DNA from 3 places in the Chromohalobacter sp. 48-RD10 genome. Region 3 is predicted to be linked to each of the others. Evidence: predicted binding sites of a transcription regulator. Region 3 holds the regulator's gene; each other region holds the start of a gene.

Region 1 (5,118 bases), on a different contig from region 3:
CCGTAAGCGGCAGAACCACGACGAGCAACCATGGCGACGTCGCCGCAGTAAGTGTGCAGAACATGACGGCGTGTAAAGTATGCCCGCTGGGAAAGCTGTAACGATCCACGGGTGGCATGGTGCATGGGATACTCGAGAACGTGATATAGGGACGTTCACGACAGAAGCGTGTCTTGACCAGGCGGTAGAAGAGGGCGCCTAGCGCAGCGCATATTCCCCACAGCAGCGTCAGTCGCCAGCCTTCACGCCCATATATGATCGGCTGCATCAGCGCCAGGGCCACCCAAGCCGGCCAGTCGCCGATACGACTGCAAAACCGGAACAAGCCATAAATCAACCGCCTCTGGCTGAGCAGTGCAATACGTTGGCAGAGCTGCCATTCGAGAGAGTCCAGGCGCTCAAACGTGACCGGGGGACGAGATCGCATATGGGCTCTCCTGAGTCGCCATGAATAGATACATCAAGAAGTGTTCGCCGATGACATTCCAGCTCTGATCCGCGACTTTTTCTCTAGCTGCGATGCCGGTACGACTTCTAACGTCCGAATTCCGGTACAGTTCCACGGCGGCTTGCACAAAAGCATCATCGTCTGTCGCCTCGATCAAGCGCCCTTCGTGTCCATCCACGATTAACTCACTCGCTGCGGCCTGATCGAAAGCGACCACGGGGAGCCCGCTAGCCATGGCTTCGGGGACCACATTGCCGTATGTCTCCGAGTGCGATGGAAATAGGAACATATCCGCGCTGGCGTAATGACGTGCCAAGGTTTCTCCGCTTAGAAAGCCGGTAAAAATCACTTCGGGAAGCTGGTGCTCCAGGTGCTGTTTTTCGGGACCGTCACCGACGAATACGGCCCGTAGCCCCGGGTATGCCTCTTGCATCGCGCGTAGCGTGCGCACGAGCAGTGGCGTGTTCTTTTCGGCGGCCAGGCGTCCCGCGTAGAGGATCACTGGCTGGTCGTCATCGACACCCCATTGAGTTCTTAGGTGGACGTCGCGCCGGGCTGGAGAAAAATGCTGAGCGTCGATGCCGCGTCCCAATACGTTCACGCGCTGGAAGCCACGTCGATATAAACGCTCGGCTTGAGCGCGGGTGGGCACGAGGGTCATCTGGCAGTGGTTATGAAAGTAGCGCAACCCGGCACCCACGATGCCGGTGGCCCACCGCAAGTGATAGTTCGCCGCGTACTGATCGAAATTGGTGTGGAAGCCGCTGACGACAGGAATCGATAAATGACGCGCTGTAAGCAGCGCGGCCCAACCCAATGGACCTTCAGTTGCGATATAGACGACCTCGGGGCGTGACGATTGCCACAAGCGCGTCAAGCGCCGCCAGGCGGGCAAGCCGACATTCACATCGGCGTAACTAGGGAGGGAGAATGCACGAACTTGCATATCACGCTCGGCACGTCCTTCGCGGCCGCCTTGTCGGGGCCGAGGGCGTACCAGCTGTAAGTTGACGCGGCGTGTGGCGAGGTGATGTGCCAGATGGTCCAGCGTGTGTGCCACACCATTGATATCGGGTGCCCAGGTTTCACTGACCAGTGCGACTCGCATGATGCACCTCCGTGGCATATCAAGACAGTGCAAGATTCAAGCATTCTGATGACAGCAGTGCGACATCATCGTGACGATACGATGTCGTCAACCTGGGTTACCGTGTCGTTGATGGGGCAGATATTTCTCGTCTAGCGTAGCACCTGTTTGGGGTCCACGGGTTTCCCGCCATGGCGGACATCGAACAATAGGTCATAACGCCCCGTGTCGTGTCGGTAACCGACATCGCAAACAGGCGTGCCTTGTTTTACCTCATCGCCATCTTCGACGAGTAGACGCTCGCATAGTGCATAGACACTTTGCATGTTGTCGCGGTGGTGAATGATCACCACACGTCCCAACTGCCGCATACTATCGGCAAAGCGAACGGTACCGTCGGCAACGGCAAGCGCCTGAGTATCGGCGGAGGTCGAGAGCAACATCGGCTGTAGGGTGCCGTGCGAATCGGCGCCGTAGGCACGCGCGATTTCATATTGCTTGAGCGGCCAATGCCATGTGTGAGCGCTATCGGGTAGTGCGCCTGGGTCGGGAAGCTTACGACTGCGCGTGGCAGGCTTGGACGCCGTTGACGACGAGGCCTGGGTCGTTGAAGCGCTGGAGGTACGAGCAGTTCCACCTGACGGCACCTCGAGCAACTGTCCGACATTCAGGGCGTTGGCCGAAAGCTGGGGGTTCGCTTTTTGCAAGCGTCGTGCAGTGCTGCCGAAGCGCTGGGCGATACTCGAATAGGTGTCACCCGGGCGCACTTGATAGCGATAAGGGCCGCTGCCGGGCGCGCGTTCGCGATGAGTGGGCACCAAGATGCGTTGGCCAATGGCCAGTCGACGCGCATCGACGCCCGGATTGAATCGTTGCAAGCGCAGTAACGGGACACCTGCTTGCTTGGCGATTTGTCCTAGCGTGTCGCCGCGTTGTATGGAGACCCAGTTACCAGCGATGTTGCCGCCACGATAGCCATCGGCGCCAGGCCCGCCAGCGCAGCCGGCAAGTATCAAGACAAAGAAGAGGAGGGGGATGATGCGAGCGCACGATCCTTTTCCTCCCATAGCGCGTTCAGCCATGAATGGAAACGTTCCTTGTAATGCGGATCCAGATGATAGTCGCCATTGCCCATCCAGGCGGGCACGTTGAGTCGGCGTGCCGCCATGTGTATGGGAGCTTCGCGACCGCAAAGGAAATGCCAAAAGTTGGGGGCGGCATGACGATAATGAAGCGTGACGTCGAGAATGCCGCTCAGACGATCACCCAATAGATGTATTACCTGGGCGGTGCCGCCGGCCTTGGGGCGCAGCAGATGCCGAAACGGACTCGCTTGCCGATCACGCTTGGTGGGAGTGAAGCGCGTGCCTTCGACGAAATTGTAGATCGTCATCGGCATTTCCCGCGCACGTTCGCACATGCGCTGGGTTGCGCGTCGATCGCGTTCTGCCAGCTGCGGTCGCTGGATCATTTCACTGCGAGCATAGCGGCGCATGAAGGGGAACTCGAGTGCCCACCAGGCGATGCCGACGATGGGCACGAAGATCAGCTCACGCTTGAGAAAGAACTTGGGCATCGAAGTTCGTCCGTACAGCACGTACTGCATGACGAAGATATCCGTCCAACTGCGGTGGTTGGCGATGATTAGCCACCATTGGCTGGGAGACAGGTCCTCGGGTAAGCGCGCGGTGATGTCTGGCTTGACCCAATGACGAATCCACCAGTTGTTGGTGGCGATCCAGGCCAGGGCGATGGCGTTGAGTCCCGCCAGTACGCGTAGTCGCAAACGCCGAGTCGGCGTGACGAGTTTGATGAGCGTCAGCAGATAAAGCGGCACGCCCCAGAAAAGCGTATTGGCGATCAGCAACAGCACGCTTGTCAGCCCCTTGAGGGTCGCCATGCCGTCCTCCTTCAATGACTTGGCAACTTATGCTACTGGATCGTGTAGCGGCTGCCCAGTCTCGGACAAGGCGATGGCGTGCGTATCACTCGGCGAGCGCAGGAAGGTTGGCGAAAAGCTCGAGGGCTTCGGGGTTGGCCAGCGCATCGCGATTCTTGACGGGCTCGCCATGGACGACATTACGTACGGCGATTTCGACGATCTTGCCCGACAGCGTGCGGGGGATATCCTCCACGGCGATGATCTTGGCGGGGACGTGGCGCGGGGTCGTATGCCGGCGTACAGTGCGTCGGATTTCGTCGCGTTTGGCTTCGTCGAGCACGACAGGAGGGCGCATGCGGACGAAAAGTACCACGCGCACGTCGTTCTGCCAGGTTTGGCCGATACATAGCGATTCGAGCACGCCTTCTACCTTTTCGACTTGCCGGTATATTTCGGCGGTGCCGATGCGCACTCCACCGGGGTTAAGGACGGCATCCGAGCGCCCGTGGATGATGACACCGCCGTGGGGTGTCAGTTCGGCGTAGTCGCCATGTGCCCAGATACCCGGGAAGGTCGAAAAGTAAGCGTCGCGATAACGCTCTCCGTCTGGATCGTTCCAGAAGCCGGTGGGCATGCAAGGAAAGGGGCGTTTACAGACGAGCTCGCCTTTGTTGCCAGTGACGCTTTGTCCGTAGTCATCGAAAACGTCGACGTCCATGCCGAGTCCACGGCATTGCAGTTCGCCACGGTACACAGGGCGAATCGGGCACCCCAGTGCGAAGCAGGATACGATATCCGTTCCCCCGGAGATCGAGGCCAGCATCAGGTCGCGCTTGATCTCGTCATAGACGTAATCGAACGACTCATGGGGCAATGCCGAGCCGGTGGAGAGCAGCGCGCGTAACGGTGAAAGGTCCACTTGCTTGCCGGGCGCCAAGCCTTCCTTTTCACAGGCGGAGAGGTACTTGGCGCTGGTGCCGAAGACCGTGACGCTCTCATTGCTGGCGATTTGCCATAGAGTGTCGGGGTGTGGCGCAAACGGTGAGCCATCGTAGAGCACTAGCGTGGCACCGGAGCCGAGCCCGGACACTAGCCAGTTCCACATCATCCAGCCACAGGTGGTGTAATAGAAAAAGATATCGTCGTCATCGATATCGGTATGCAGACGGTGCTCTTTAAGGTGCTGCAACAGGGTGCCACCGGCCGAGTGGATGATGCACTTGGGGACACCCGTGGTGCCCGAAGAGTAGAGAATGTAAAGCGGGTGCTCGAAGGGCAGTGCCTGGAAATCGATTTCGCTGGCGTTGTTATCCAGGAAGTCAGCCCAGGCGATGGCGCGAGGGATATCATCGAGAGCCGGCGCTTCTTCGAGGAAGGGAAAGACCACGACATGCTTGAGAGAGTCGATGGCATCGGCAATATCGGCAACGCGTTCCCGAGTGTCGATGGCCTTACCGTTCCAGGTATAACCATCGGTGGCGATCAATACTTTAGGGGCGATTTGCCCAAAGCGATCCAATACGCCGTTGAATCCGAATTCCGGCGAGCAGGAAGACCACACCGCGCCGATGCTGGCTGAAGCAAGCAAGGCGATGATGGCGTGTTCACTATTGGGGACGAAGCCGGCGACGCGATCGCCTTCCGTGACGCCGCTAGCCTTGAGTGCGTGGGCCAGCTTGGCGACATTGTCGTATAATTCGG
Region 2 (5,118 bases), on a different contig from region 3:
ATGGCACGCGCACGCGAGGCACCAACAACAACTGTGCCAATGGCTTCACGCCATGGGGCACCTACCTGACCTGCGAGGAAAACTGGCCTGAGGTCTTCGTCAACCGAGGCGAGTTGAATATCGATGATGCGCGCCTGGGGCTGCCCACCGAACGCGGCCGCTATGGCTGGGAGACCGCCGCCGGCACCGATGGCGAGCGCGAGGACGAGTTCGCGCGTTTCGATGTCACACCGCAGGGTGAGGAGCCTCGGAACGACTATCGTAACGAGACACGCACCTTCGGTTATGTCGTGGAGATCGACCCCTACGCTGGTCAATCCCGGGCGGTGAAGCGCACCGCGCTGGGACGCTTTCGCCACGAGGGCTGCTGGCCTGGCAAACTAACCGCGGGAGAGCCGGTAGTTTTCTACTCCGGGCACGACTCGCGCAATGAATATATCTACAAGTTCGTCTCCGATGCCAAATGGGATCCGACGGATGCCAATCGTCCCGGTGAGGGTTACGATCGCTTGGCCTTGGGCGCCAAATATATGGACCAAGGCACGCTCTACGTCGCGCGATTCAACGCCGATGGCAGTGGTGAGTGGCTGCCCCTCGAACCGGATGCGCGCGTGGCAGACGGGCGCACGCTGGCGCAGGCCCTATCGCTGGCGGAGGACGATCGGGCAGGCGTCATCGTGCATACCTGCGACGCCGCCGATCTGCTCGGTGCTACGCCGATGGACCGTCCCGAATGGGGGACCGTCGACCCTGTGTCCGGTGAGGTCTACATGACGTTGACCAACAACGCCGACCGTACAGCGGAGAATACTCAGCCGACCTACACCCACGGCGGCGATATCGATGCTGCGGGTGCTGGCTATGCCACGGCTCCCACCAATGCCGCCAATCCACGGGCCGATAACGAAAGTGGTCAGATTCTGCGTTGGCGGGAGCGAGGCGATGATGTCACGCGTTTCGACTGGGAGGTGTTCGTGTTCGGTGCCGCCGCGGACGACACGACCAACCTCTCAGGGCTGACCGAACATAACCAGTTCGCCAGCCCCGATGGACTGTGGTATGACGCGCGGGGCGATGGCCAGGGCATCCTCTGGATCGAGACCGATAATGGCTACGATGGCGTCGCCGAGCAGACCAACGACCAAGTGCTGGCGGTGGTGCCGAATGCCTTATCACACGATAGTGGCCAAGCCTCGGTGGTGGATGCCGGCAATCAGCAGCATCTCAAGCGGTTCGCGGTCGGCCCCAATGGCTGCGAAGTAACGGGGATCTTCGCTACGCCCGACAAGACAGCGTTATTTATCAATATCCAGCACCCCGGCAATTGGCCGGCGAACCCCGATGCCGCGACGCAGGATGCCACGCGCGCTGCCGCTGACAACGTGCGTCCACGGGCGGCCACGGTCGTGATCCAGAAAGACGATGGTGGCCAGGTCGGGGTATAACTGAAAGCGATACAAGCGCCGCTACTTGGCTGGACGCTGAAAAGAAACAACGCCTCCGTCGCTTATTGCGGCGGAGGCGTTTTGTTTTAGGCTGCCTTCGAGCTTCGAGCTTCGAGCTTCGAGCTTCGAGCTTCGAGGTCAGGGCTTGGCGGCGTAGGCGTAGAGCAGGGTTTCCTGGGTGCTGACAGGTTCGGCATCGCCGGCGTCGAGGAGGCGATAACGACCATCGGTTTGTAGCTCCCAGCTTTGGCAGTTGTCTACCATGTAAGTTGTCAGGTCCTTGCGCACGCGCTGGGCGAGCTTCTTGTCGAGCAGTGGGAAGCAGGTCTCCACGCGGCGAAACATGTTGCGCTCCATGAAGTCCGCGCTGGAGCACCAGGTTTCGGGCTTGCCGCCATTGTGGAAGTGGAAAACGCGGGTGTGCTCCAGGAAGCGGCCGATGATCGAGCGCACCCGGATATTGTCGGAGATTCCTTCGATCCCGGGGCGCAGGCAGCACATGCCGCGAACGATCAGGTCGCACTGCACGCCGGCGCGCGAAGCGCGATACAACGCGCGGATCAGCTGCGGCTCGGTCAACGAATTGCACTTGATGATCAGCTGTGCCTTGTGACCCTTTTCCGCGTAGCGCGCTTCGCGATCAATCATCGACACCAGGCGGTCGTGCAGCACGAACGGCGCGTGCAGGAGCGTATCGATCTGACGCGGTTTGCCCATTCCCGAGAGCTGCTGAAAGACTTTGTGAACATCTTCGCACAGCGTCTCGTTGGCAGTGAGCAGACTGTAGTCGGTGTACAACTTGGCGGTCTTGGAGTGATAGTTGCCGGTGCCTAGATGCGCGTAGTAGCGCAGCGCACCGCGTTCACGGCGGACCATGTGGAGCATCTTGGCATGGGTCTTGTAGGCCATGACGCCGTAGATGACGATGGCGCCGGCTTCCTGAAGACGCGATGCCAGCGCGAGGTTGTCGGCCTCGTCGAAACGCGCCCGCAGCTCGATGACCACGGTGACTTCCTTACCGTTGCGTGCGGCATCGACCAGGGCGCTAACGATGGGCGAATCGGCGCCGGTTCGGTACAGGGTTTGCTTGATCGCCAGCACGTCCGGATCGCTGGCGGCCTCCTGGAGCCAGTCCTCGATCAGTGCAAACGACTGGAAGGGATGGTGCAGCAGAATGTCGTTCTGGGCGATCTGCGAGAACAGGCTGACGTCGCTCTTGACCTGACGCGGTAAACCGGGCGTGAAGGTGCGATACAAAAGATCGGGGCGGTCGACGTCGCTGAGTACCGACATCAGCCGGGTAAGGTTGACCGGGCCGGATACGCGGTACAGATCCGCCGCCTCGAGTTCGAACTGGGTGAGCAGGAAGTGCGTCAACCGGTCGGGGCAATTATCGGCCACCTCGAGGCGTACGCCGCTGCCATAGCGTCGTGCCAGCAGTTCCCCGCGCAAGGCCGAGGCCAGGTCCGAAACGTCTTCGGGGTCAACGGCCAGATCGGCGTTGCGCGTCAGGCGGAATTGGTAGCAACCGCGCACCTGCATGCCGGGAAATACCTCCTGAGCATGGGCGTGGATCATCGACGACAGGAAGACATATTCGGTATAGCCAGCCTCGCTCAGCTCGCGTGGCAGGCGCATCAAGCGTGGCAGCGAGCGTGGTGCGGGCAGGATGGCAAGTCCCCCTTCACGACCGAAGGCATCGGTGCCTTCGAGTTCGACGATGAAGTTCAAGCTCTTGTTAACCAGGCGCGGAAAGGGATGCGAAGGGTCGAGGCCGATGGGGCTGATCACCGGCATGATCTCCTCGGCAAAATACTCGCGTACCCAATCGGCCTGGGCCTCGGTCCACTGCGTACGGCGCCGGAAGCGTAGGCCCTGTTCCTCGAGCGCGGGAATCAACGTCTCGTTGAGGATGTGGTATTGCCGCTCGACCTGCTCGTGGGCGATGCGCGATATCTCGGTCAGCACCTGGCGTGGCGGCATGCCATCGGCGCCGCTTTCCTCGCGGGCCAGGGCGATCTGATGCTTGAGTCCGGCCACGCGAATCTCGAAGAACTCGTCCAGATTGGAAGAGAAGATCAGCAGGAACATCAGCCGGTTGAGCAGCGGATGCGAAGGGTCCAGGGACTGCTCGAGTACACGGATATTGAACTGCAGGTGCGAGAGCTCACGGTTGAAGTACAGTACTGGATCGTCGAGATCGGCCCCGGGGGATGGCGCGGGCTTGGCGTGAATGCCCGTGCGCGTGCGGTTGACGCGAAGCGGGGGTGTTTCACCGCCCTCCTGAGAGGTGACGTTGTCGCTACCGAGGGGAACATCGGAAGAGCGCGTACCGTCCATCATGAGCTCCCTGTCGTCGGGGGTGACCAACTATTGGGGCGACAGTATGACGCTCCTTTGTGACAGATATATGACAGTGGCGGCGGGCTAGAAGAGCGGTCCACCTATCGGGATATCAGCTTTCGCTATGTGACTCGTCATCAGTGTCGTGCCGGCGACGCGGAACCAGGCGGCCGAAGAGAATGCCGATCTCGAACAGCAGCCACATGGGGACGGCGAGCAGGCTCTGGGAGACCACATCCGGGGGTGTCATCAGCATGCCGACCACGAAGCAGCCGACGAGCACGTAGGGGCGTTTCTTGCCGAGACTCTCGACACTGGTCGCGCCGGTCCAGATCAGCAGGAAAGTGGCGATGGGAATCTCGAAGGCCGCACCGAAGGCGAAGAAAAGCTTGAGCACGAAATTGAGATACTGATTGATATCGGTCATGACCGTGACGTTCTCCGGCCCGGTGTGGACAAAGAAGTCGAACAACAGGGGGAAGACCGCGAAATAGGCGAAGGCCACGCCGCCGTAGAACAACAGGATGCTCGAGGCGAGCAGGGGAAATGCCAACGTCTTCTCGTGCCGGTAGAGGCCCGGCGCGATGAATGCCCAGGCCTGGTAGAGCACGAAGGGAACGGCGATGAACAAGGCCGTGAACAGCGTCAGCTTGAAAGGCGCCAGGAACGGTGAGGCCACCTCGGTGGCGATCATCTGCGCGCCTTCTGGCAAGAGCGCCATCAGCGGGTCGGCAACGAAGCTGTAGATGTCATTGGAGAAGGCGTAAAGCGCCGCGAAGATGGCGACGATCACGGCTACCGCCTTGACTAGCCGCGAGCGCAGCTCGATCAGGTGTTCGACCAGGGGTGTCTGGGCGTGCTCCTCCGGCTCGCGAGACGATGTATCGCTCATGGGGTGTTGGAATCCTTGGCGGACGAGGCATCGGGTGTTTCACGGGAGGTGGCAGGACGTGCCGCCGAGGCGTCATCATCCGGTCCAGGTGCCGCCGGGTCCCGGCGTGATCTGGCGTGATGCGTATCGGTGTCGTCGGCGTGGCGTTCGACCCCGTCGCGGACCTTGTGCAGACCGGCATCGAGCTTGCGTTGTTGCTCGTTGAGCTTCTGGCGCAGATCCTCGGCTTCCAGCTGTGCGTTGATTTCACGCTGCATGCCGGACACTGTGCGCTTGATCTTGCCGATCCATAGGCCCACGGTGCGCGCCGCCGTGGGCAGACGCTCGGGCCCTAGCACCAACAGGGCCACGACACCGATGATCATCAGTTCGAGAAAGCCCATATCGAACATGGCGGTTACTTCCGCTCGGAGGTTTCGTCGGCCTTGGACGATGGAG
Region 3 (5,118 bases):
GTCCTCGACCAGGTTCTGCATACGCTGGGTCTGTTCCTGCATCTGGCCGAGGCCGCGCTGCCAGCGCGATGGTAGTTGATCGGCCTGATCGAGATAAGTCTCGAGATAACCGGTCAACACGGTGAGCGGGGTGCGCAGCTCATGCGACACATTGGCCACGAAGTCGCGTCGCATTTGCTCGAGGCGATGCAGTTGCGAGATGTCACGCGCCATGACCAAGCGCTCGTCGTCGCCGAACAGCGTGACCTGGTATTGCAGCGTCACATCATCGCGTATCGGCGAGGCCAAAGTCAGCGGTTCGCGGTAATCGCGGGCATTGAAATAGGCCACGAAGCGCGGGTCGCGCAGGAAGTTGGTGATGTGCTGGCCGCGATCATGGGGGGTTTGAAAGCCGAGCATCTGGGCCGCGGCACTGTTCCACCACTCTAGGTCGCCGTGATGGTCGAGCATGACCACGGCATCGCGCATTGCCTCGCAGGAGTCTTGTACGCGGCGGATGATATCGCGCAGGCGAGCCTGCGATTGACGCTGGATCTTCTGATACTTGTAGAGGCGATCGAACAGGTCGCCCCAGACCCCGGCGCCAACCGGTGGCGTGTCATGTGGATGTTGGGTCAGCCAGACATACAGGGCACGCAAATGGCGAAGATGCAGGTAGACGTAGAGGCCCAGACCGGCGGCCAGCCCCCAGCCGGGTTCGCCGAAGAGCCACCCGAGGACACCGAGACCGATGACGAGGTACGCCAGACGCCACAGTTCATTGGTCCAATAGTACACGTGCGCTACTCCTTGGTGGAGAAGCGATAACCGGTGCCGCGTACCGTCTGGATGAGGTGTTGGTGGTCATCGCCGAGCACCTTGCGCAGGCGGCGAATATGCACGTCGACGGTGCGCTCTTCGACGTAGACATTGCCACCCCAGACCTGGTCGAGCAACTGGCTGCGGGTGTAGGCGCGTTCCTGATGCGTCATGAAGAACTGCAGGAGCCGATACTCGATGGGGCCCACGTCCAGCGCCTCGCCGTTGGCGCTGACCCGGTGGCTGACGGGATCGAGACGCAAGCCGTCGATTTCCACCGTGTCCTCGACCCCGGTGGGCGTGGTACGTCGCAGCACGGCCTTGAGGCGTGCCACCAGTTCCCGCGGCGAGAACGGCTTGGTGATGTAATCATCGGCGCCGGCTTCCAATCCCTGAATCTTGTTGTCTTCCTCGCTCTTGGCGGTGAGCAGGATGATCGGCAGCTCGGCGGTGGTGGTATCGCGCTTGAGACGTCGCGCCAGTTCGATGCCGCTGGTGCCAGGCATCATCCAGTCCAGCAGCAGCAGATCGGGTTGATCGTCGACCACCATGGCGTGCGCCGCCTGGGCGTTGTCGGCTTCCAACACGCGGTAGTCGGCCATTTCCAGCGCCACCGCGATCATTTCGCGGATGGACGCCTCGTCATCGACGATGAGCACTGTCTTGGCGGTCATGGGCGTGGGCCTCTTGCGGATCGCGATGAAACGAATCACTCATGAATGACATCGGCATGACGATTACAACGCGCTAATGTGACATTTTCGTGACAATCGCGTTCTTTACCTATAGTTCATAGCGTCATATAGGCCATAACGCCAGGGCGATGCCCGCGAAGGTCACCAGCCCGGCCCAATGATTGTTGAGGAAGGCGCGGAAGCAAGGGTCGCGCTCACGATAACGAATCAAATAGTGTTGGTAGACGAAAATCGCCACCATGGCGGCCAGCCCCAGCCAGAAGAACCCGCCAAGCGCCAGACGCAGGCCGATCCAGGCGAGCAGCACCACGGTCAGGGCCTGCAACAACCCGATGATCAACCGGTCGGCGCGGCCGAACAGGACCGCCGTGGATTTGATCCCTACCCTGAGGTCATCGTCGCGGTCGACGATGGCGTATTCGGTGTCGTAGGCCACCGTCCAGGCGATGTTGGCGGCCAGCAGTAACCACGCCTCGAGCGGTACCTGGTGCTGAATGGCCATGAATGCCATGGGAATACCCCACGAGAAGGCCGCCCCCAGCACTACCTGCGGGAAATGCGTATAGCGCTTCATGAACGGATAGGTGGCCGCCAGCGCCAGCGCCGCGAATGACAGCAGCACGGTGGGCAGATTGGTCAGGCAGACCAGGCCGAAGGCAATCACCACCAGTATCGTGAAGGTGGCCTTGGCTTCCTTCTCGGAGATGCGCCCGGTGGCCAATGGCCGGTCACGCGTACGCTTGACGTGGCCATCGAAATGTCGGTCGGCGTAATCGTTGACCACGCAACCGGCGGCACGCATCACGTACACGCCGATAACGAAGATCAGCAGCGTGCCGCGCTCGGGTACGCCCTCGGCCGCCAGCCATAGCGCCCACAGCGTCGGCCACATCAGAAGCCAGGTGCCGATGGGGCGGTCCAGACGCGTCAGGCGCAGGAAATCCGGCACGCGGGCCAGGCCGGTGGGGCGCGCGGCGTCGGATGAATCGGCGGACATCGGGCTCTCCTGTGGAAACGTGAATGGTCAGCTTAGCGTGATGACAACGCGAGGTCAGCGTCCATGGCGTCGAGAAAGAACTCCTGGACGAGAATCGATGTACGCCCCAAGCGCAGGACGGAGCGCCGTCCCCAGGGCGCGGCGCGACCGTGTGCCGTGACGAGCGTGGGAGCCGGCGACCGAATGATCTCGATAGGGCCGCGTTCCAGGCCGGGTTGGCGAAACAACCAGCTGCCCAGCGAACGTGTTCCCAGCGACTGCAGCCGCACGCCGTGGAGCGACGTTAGCGGGGCCACCGAACGTGCCGCGACCCACGGTGTTTCGCCCAGCATCAGCATGACCTCGCGCCGCCAGATACGGGCCCGGGGGTCGAGCCCCAGCGCCCGGGCTTCGTCGCGCCGGGGGCGGCTGATTCCCTGAGCGAGCAGCCGTACTCCGAAGGGCTGTGTGCTGGCAGCGCGCAGGCGTGCGGTCAGCGAGTCGCGCGAAGCTACCCAACGCCACCAAGCGGGGCTCATGCGGGGGCGCTGGGCGGCGGCCGGCAGCCAGTGTGGGCTAGCGCTGAAACGGTTGTGTGTCATGCGTAAGATCAGGCTCAAAGTACATTAGTGTATCATGCGTGTACGATGCGTTATTGCAGCGTCCGCGCTGTCGTATCGCCGCGTCGTCACCCTTCTTCATGCGTAGCAAGAGGCGCCAATGAGCGACCCTTTGATCATCGTCGGCAGCGGCATGGCCGGTCTGGGACTGGCCCGGCAGGTACGTGCTCGCGATGCCCGGCGCGCCATCACTCTGATCACTGCCGATAGCGGCTCTGACTATTCGAAACCGCTTTTGTCCACGGGCTTTGCCAAGGGAATGCACCCTGAGCGTTTGGTGATGCGCTCCCCCCTCGAGGTGGCCGATGCGCTTCAGCTGACCATGCGTACGCACACGCGGGTCGATACCATCGACCCGCGAGCGCAGACGCTGGCCATCGGTGCGGAACGCCTGCCCTACGGCGAACTGGTCTTGGCCACCGGGGCAGCGCCCAGCGTGCCCTTCACGGTGGCGTACGACGTGCGCGATCGCGTCTTCACCATCAACGATCTCGACGACTATCGGCGTTTTCATGCCGTCTTGTCGCGCCATGGCGGCACTGCGCGCGTGGCGATCGTCGGCGCCGGACTGGTGGGCTGCGAGTTCGCCGACGATCTGCTTGCCGGGGGCCATCGCGTGGCACTGGTCGCCCCTGAACAAACGCCGCTGACGCGTCTTCTGCCGCTGCCGCTGGGCCAGGTGCTGGGGACCGCTCTGGGCAAGGCGGGCGCCGACCTGCGCCTGGGACGTAGCCTCGCACAGCTCCATCGTGATGACGAGGCAGTCTCGCTGGTGCTCGACGATGGCGAGGTGTTGTCCGCCGATCTGGTATTGATTGCCACCGGCCTCTCGCCGCGTACCGCGCTGGCCGATACCGCCGGGCTCGCCGTTTCCGAGTCCGGTATCCAGACGGATCGTTACCTGGCGAGCGCGCAGCCGGGCATCCATGCATTGGGTGATTGCGCCTGTGTGGCGGGGCTCAACGCCATGTACGTGCAACCGCTGCAGGCCAGCGCCAAGGCGCTGGCGGCGACCCTGACCGGGACGTCGACGCCGGTCGCTTACGGCGCCTGGCCGGTATTGGTCAAGACCCCGTCGTGCCCGGTGGTGTCACTACCGCCGCGCCAAGCACCGGCACGTTGGCGGATCGAGGGCGAGGGCGACGATCTCAGTGCGCTCGCCGAGGATGAAAACGGCCATTTGCTGGGGTTTGCATTGACAGGGGCTTGCGTACGTCGGAAAGTCGAGCTGGCGCGGATCGCCCCGCCGTTGCTACCCTAGCTTGGGTCGTCATGCTGGTGGATACCGGTATGGCGCATCAGGTGGGTAGTGTCAGCGCTGCGCCGATGGCGTGGTGCTCGTTTCGCTCATTGAAAAACAACAAGCGATATCAAAGAGATGTCGTATTCGTTGCCAAACCAGGAGGGCTTTATGCGCAAGCCAGAACTCGCTGCGGCGATCGCTGATCGTGCTGATCTTTCCAAGGACAAGGCCAGTCAGGTCCTTAATGTCATTCTCGATGAGATCACAGGTACCGTTTCCAAGGGCCAGGATGTCTCGCTGATCGGGTTCGGTGCCTTCACCGTCCGCGAGCGTGCCGCGCGCACCGGCAAGAATCCGCAGACGGGCAAGCCGCTGACCATTCCGGCGAGCAAGACCGTGGCGTTCAAGCCCGGTAAGGCGCTCAAGGACGCCGTGAAGTGAGTGATGGCACGGAGTGTTCGGGCCATCTATCCACCGGCGCTCCGTGCAATTGCTTCTCCTTTCCCTTCTTTTTCCAAGTGGCGAGGCGTGCATGAAACTGCGTCTGATGCTGTGGCTGTTGGGTGTCATGCTCAAGCGTGCTCGACGTCGCAATCCGCGTTTTCAGCAAAGGCTCTCGGACATGCAGCGCTTCGATTGGGGCGTCGCCACCGAGGATCTCAGCCTCGCGCGCCATTACCGCATGCGCCCCGAGGCCATCGAGGACGCGCCGAGCTTACCGATCGATCTTGATCTGGAATTGCGCTTTCGCGATGCCCGTGCCGGCGTGGCGTTTCTCAAGCGCCC

The links. Region 3 encodes PhoB, which activates phosphate uptake and scavenging genes when phosphate is short. Its sites were predicted from a motif close to TGTCATANNNNTGTCANA; they were not measured.
Region 1: the regulator PhoB is predicted to act here: its motif matches at 1,604-1,621, upstream of OP496_RS11875 (glycosyltransferase family 1 protein).
Region 2: the regulator PhoB is predicted to act here: its motif matches at 3,844-3,861, upstream of ppk1 (polyphosphate kinase 1).

The regions. Positions count from the first base shown of each region.
Region 1 covers NZ_JARANX010000010.1:94,177-99,294, forward strand. Annotated here, with positions in the region: gene OP496_RS11870 (phosphatase PAP2 family protein) at 1-427, opposite strand, end outside; gene OP496_RS11875 (glycosyltransferase family 1 protein) at 399-1,556, opposite strand; gene OP496_RS11880 (LysM peptidoglycan-binding domain-containing protein) at 1,688-2,617, opposite strand; gene OP496_RS11885 (acyltransferase) at 2,548-3,435, opposite strand; gene OP496_RS11890 (acetoacetate--CoA ligase) at 3,521-5,118, opposite strand, start outside.
Region 2 covers NZ_JARANX010000004.1:87,351-92,468, forward strand. Annotated here, with positions in the region: gene OP496_RS06680 (PhoX family phosphatase) at 1-1,445, shown strand, start outside; gene ppk1 (polyphosphate kinase 1) at 1,584-3,785, opposite strand; gene tatC (twin-arginine translocase subunit TatC) at 3,901-4,680, opposite strand; gene tatB (Sec-independent protein translocase protein TatB) at 4,677-5,072, opposite strand; gene tatA (Sec-independent protein translocase subunit TatA) at 5,078-5,118, opposite strand, start outside.
Region 3 covers NZ_JARANX010000003.1:71,120-76,237, forward strand. Annotated here, with positions in the region: gene phoR (phosphate regulon sensor histidine kinase PhoR) at 1-777, opposite strand, end outside; gene phoB (phosphate regulon transcriptional regulator PhoB) at 783-1,472, opposite strand; gene ubiA (4-hydroxybenzoate octaprenyltransferase) at 1,597-2,490, opposite strand; gene OP496_RS05250 (chorismate lyase) at 2,523-3,071, opposite strand; gene OP496_RS05255 (FAD-dependent oxidoreductase) at 3,190-4,350, shown strand; gene OP496_RS05260 (HU family DNA-binding protein) at 4,501-4,773, shown strand; gene OP496_RS05265 (hypothetical protein) at 4,865-5,118, shown strand, end outside.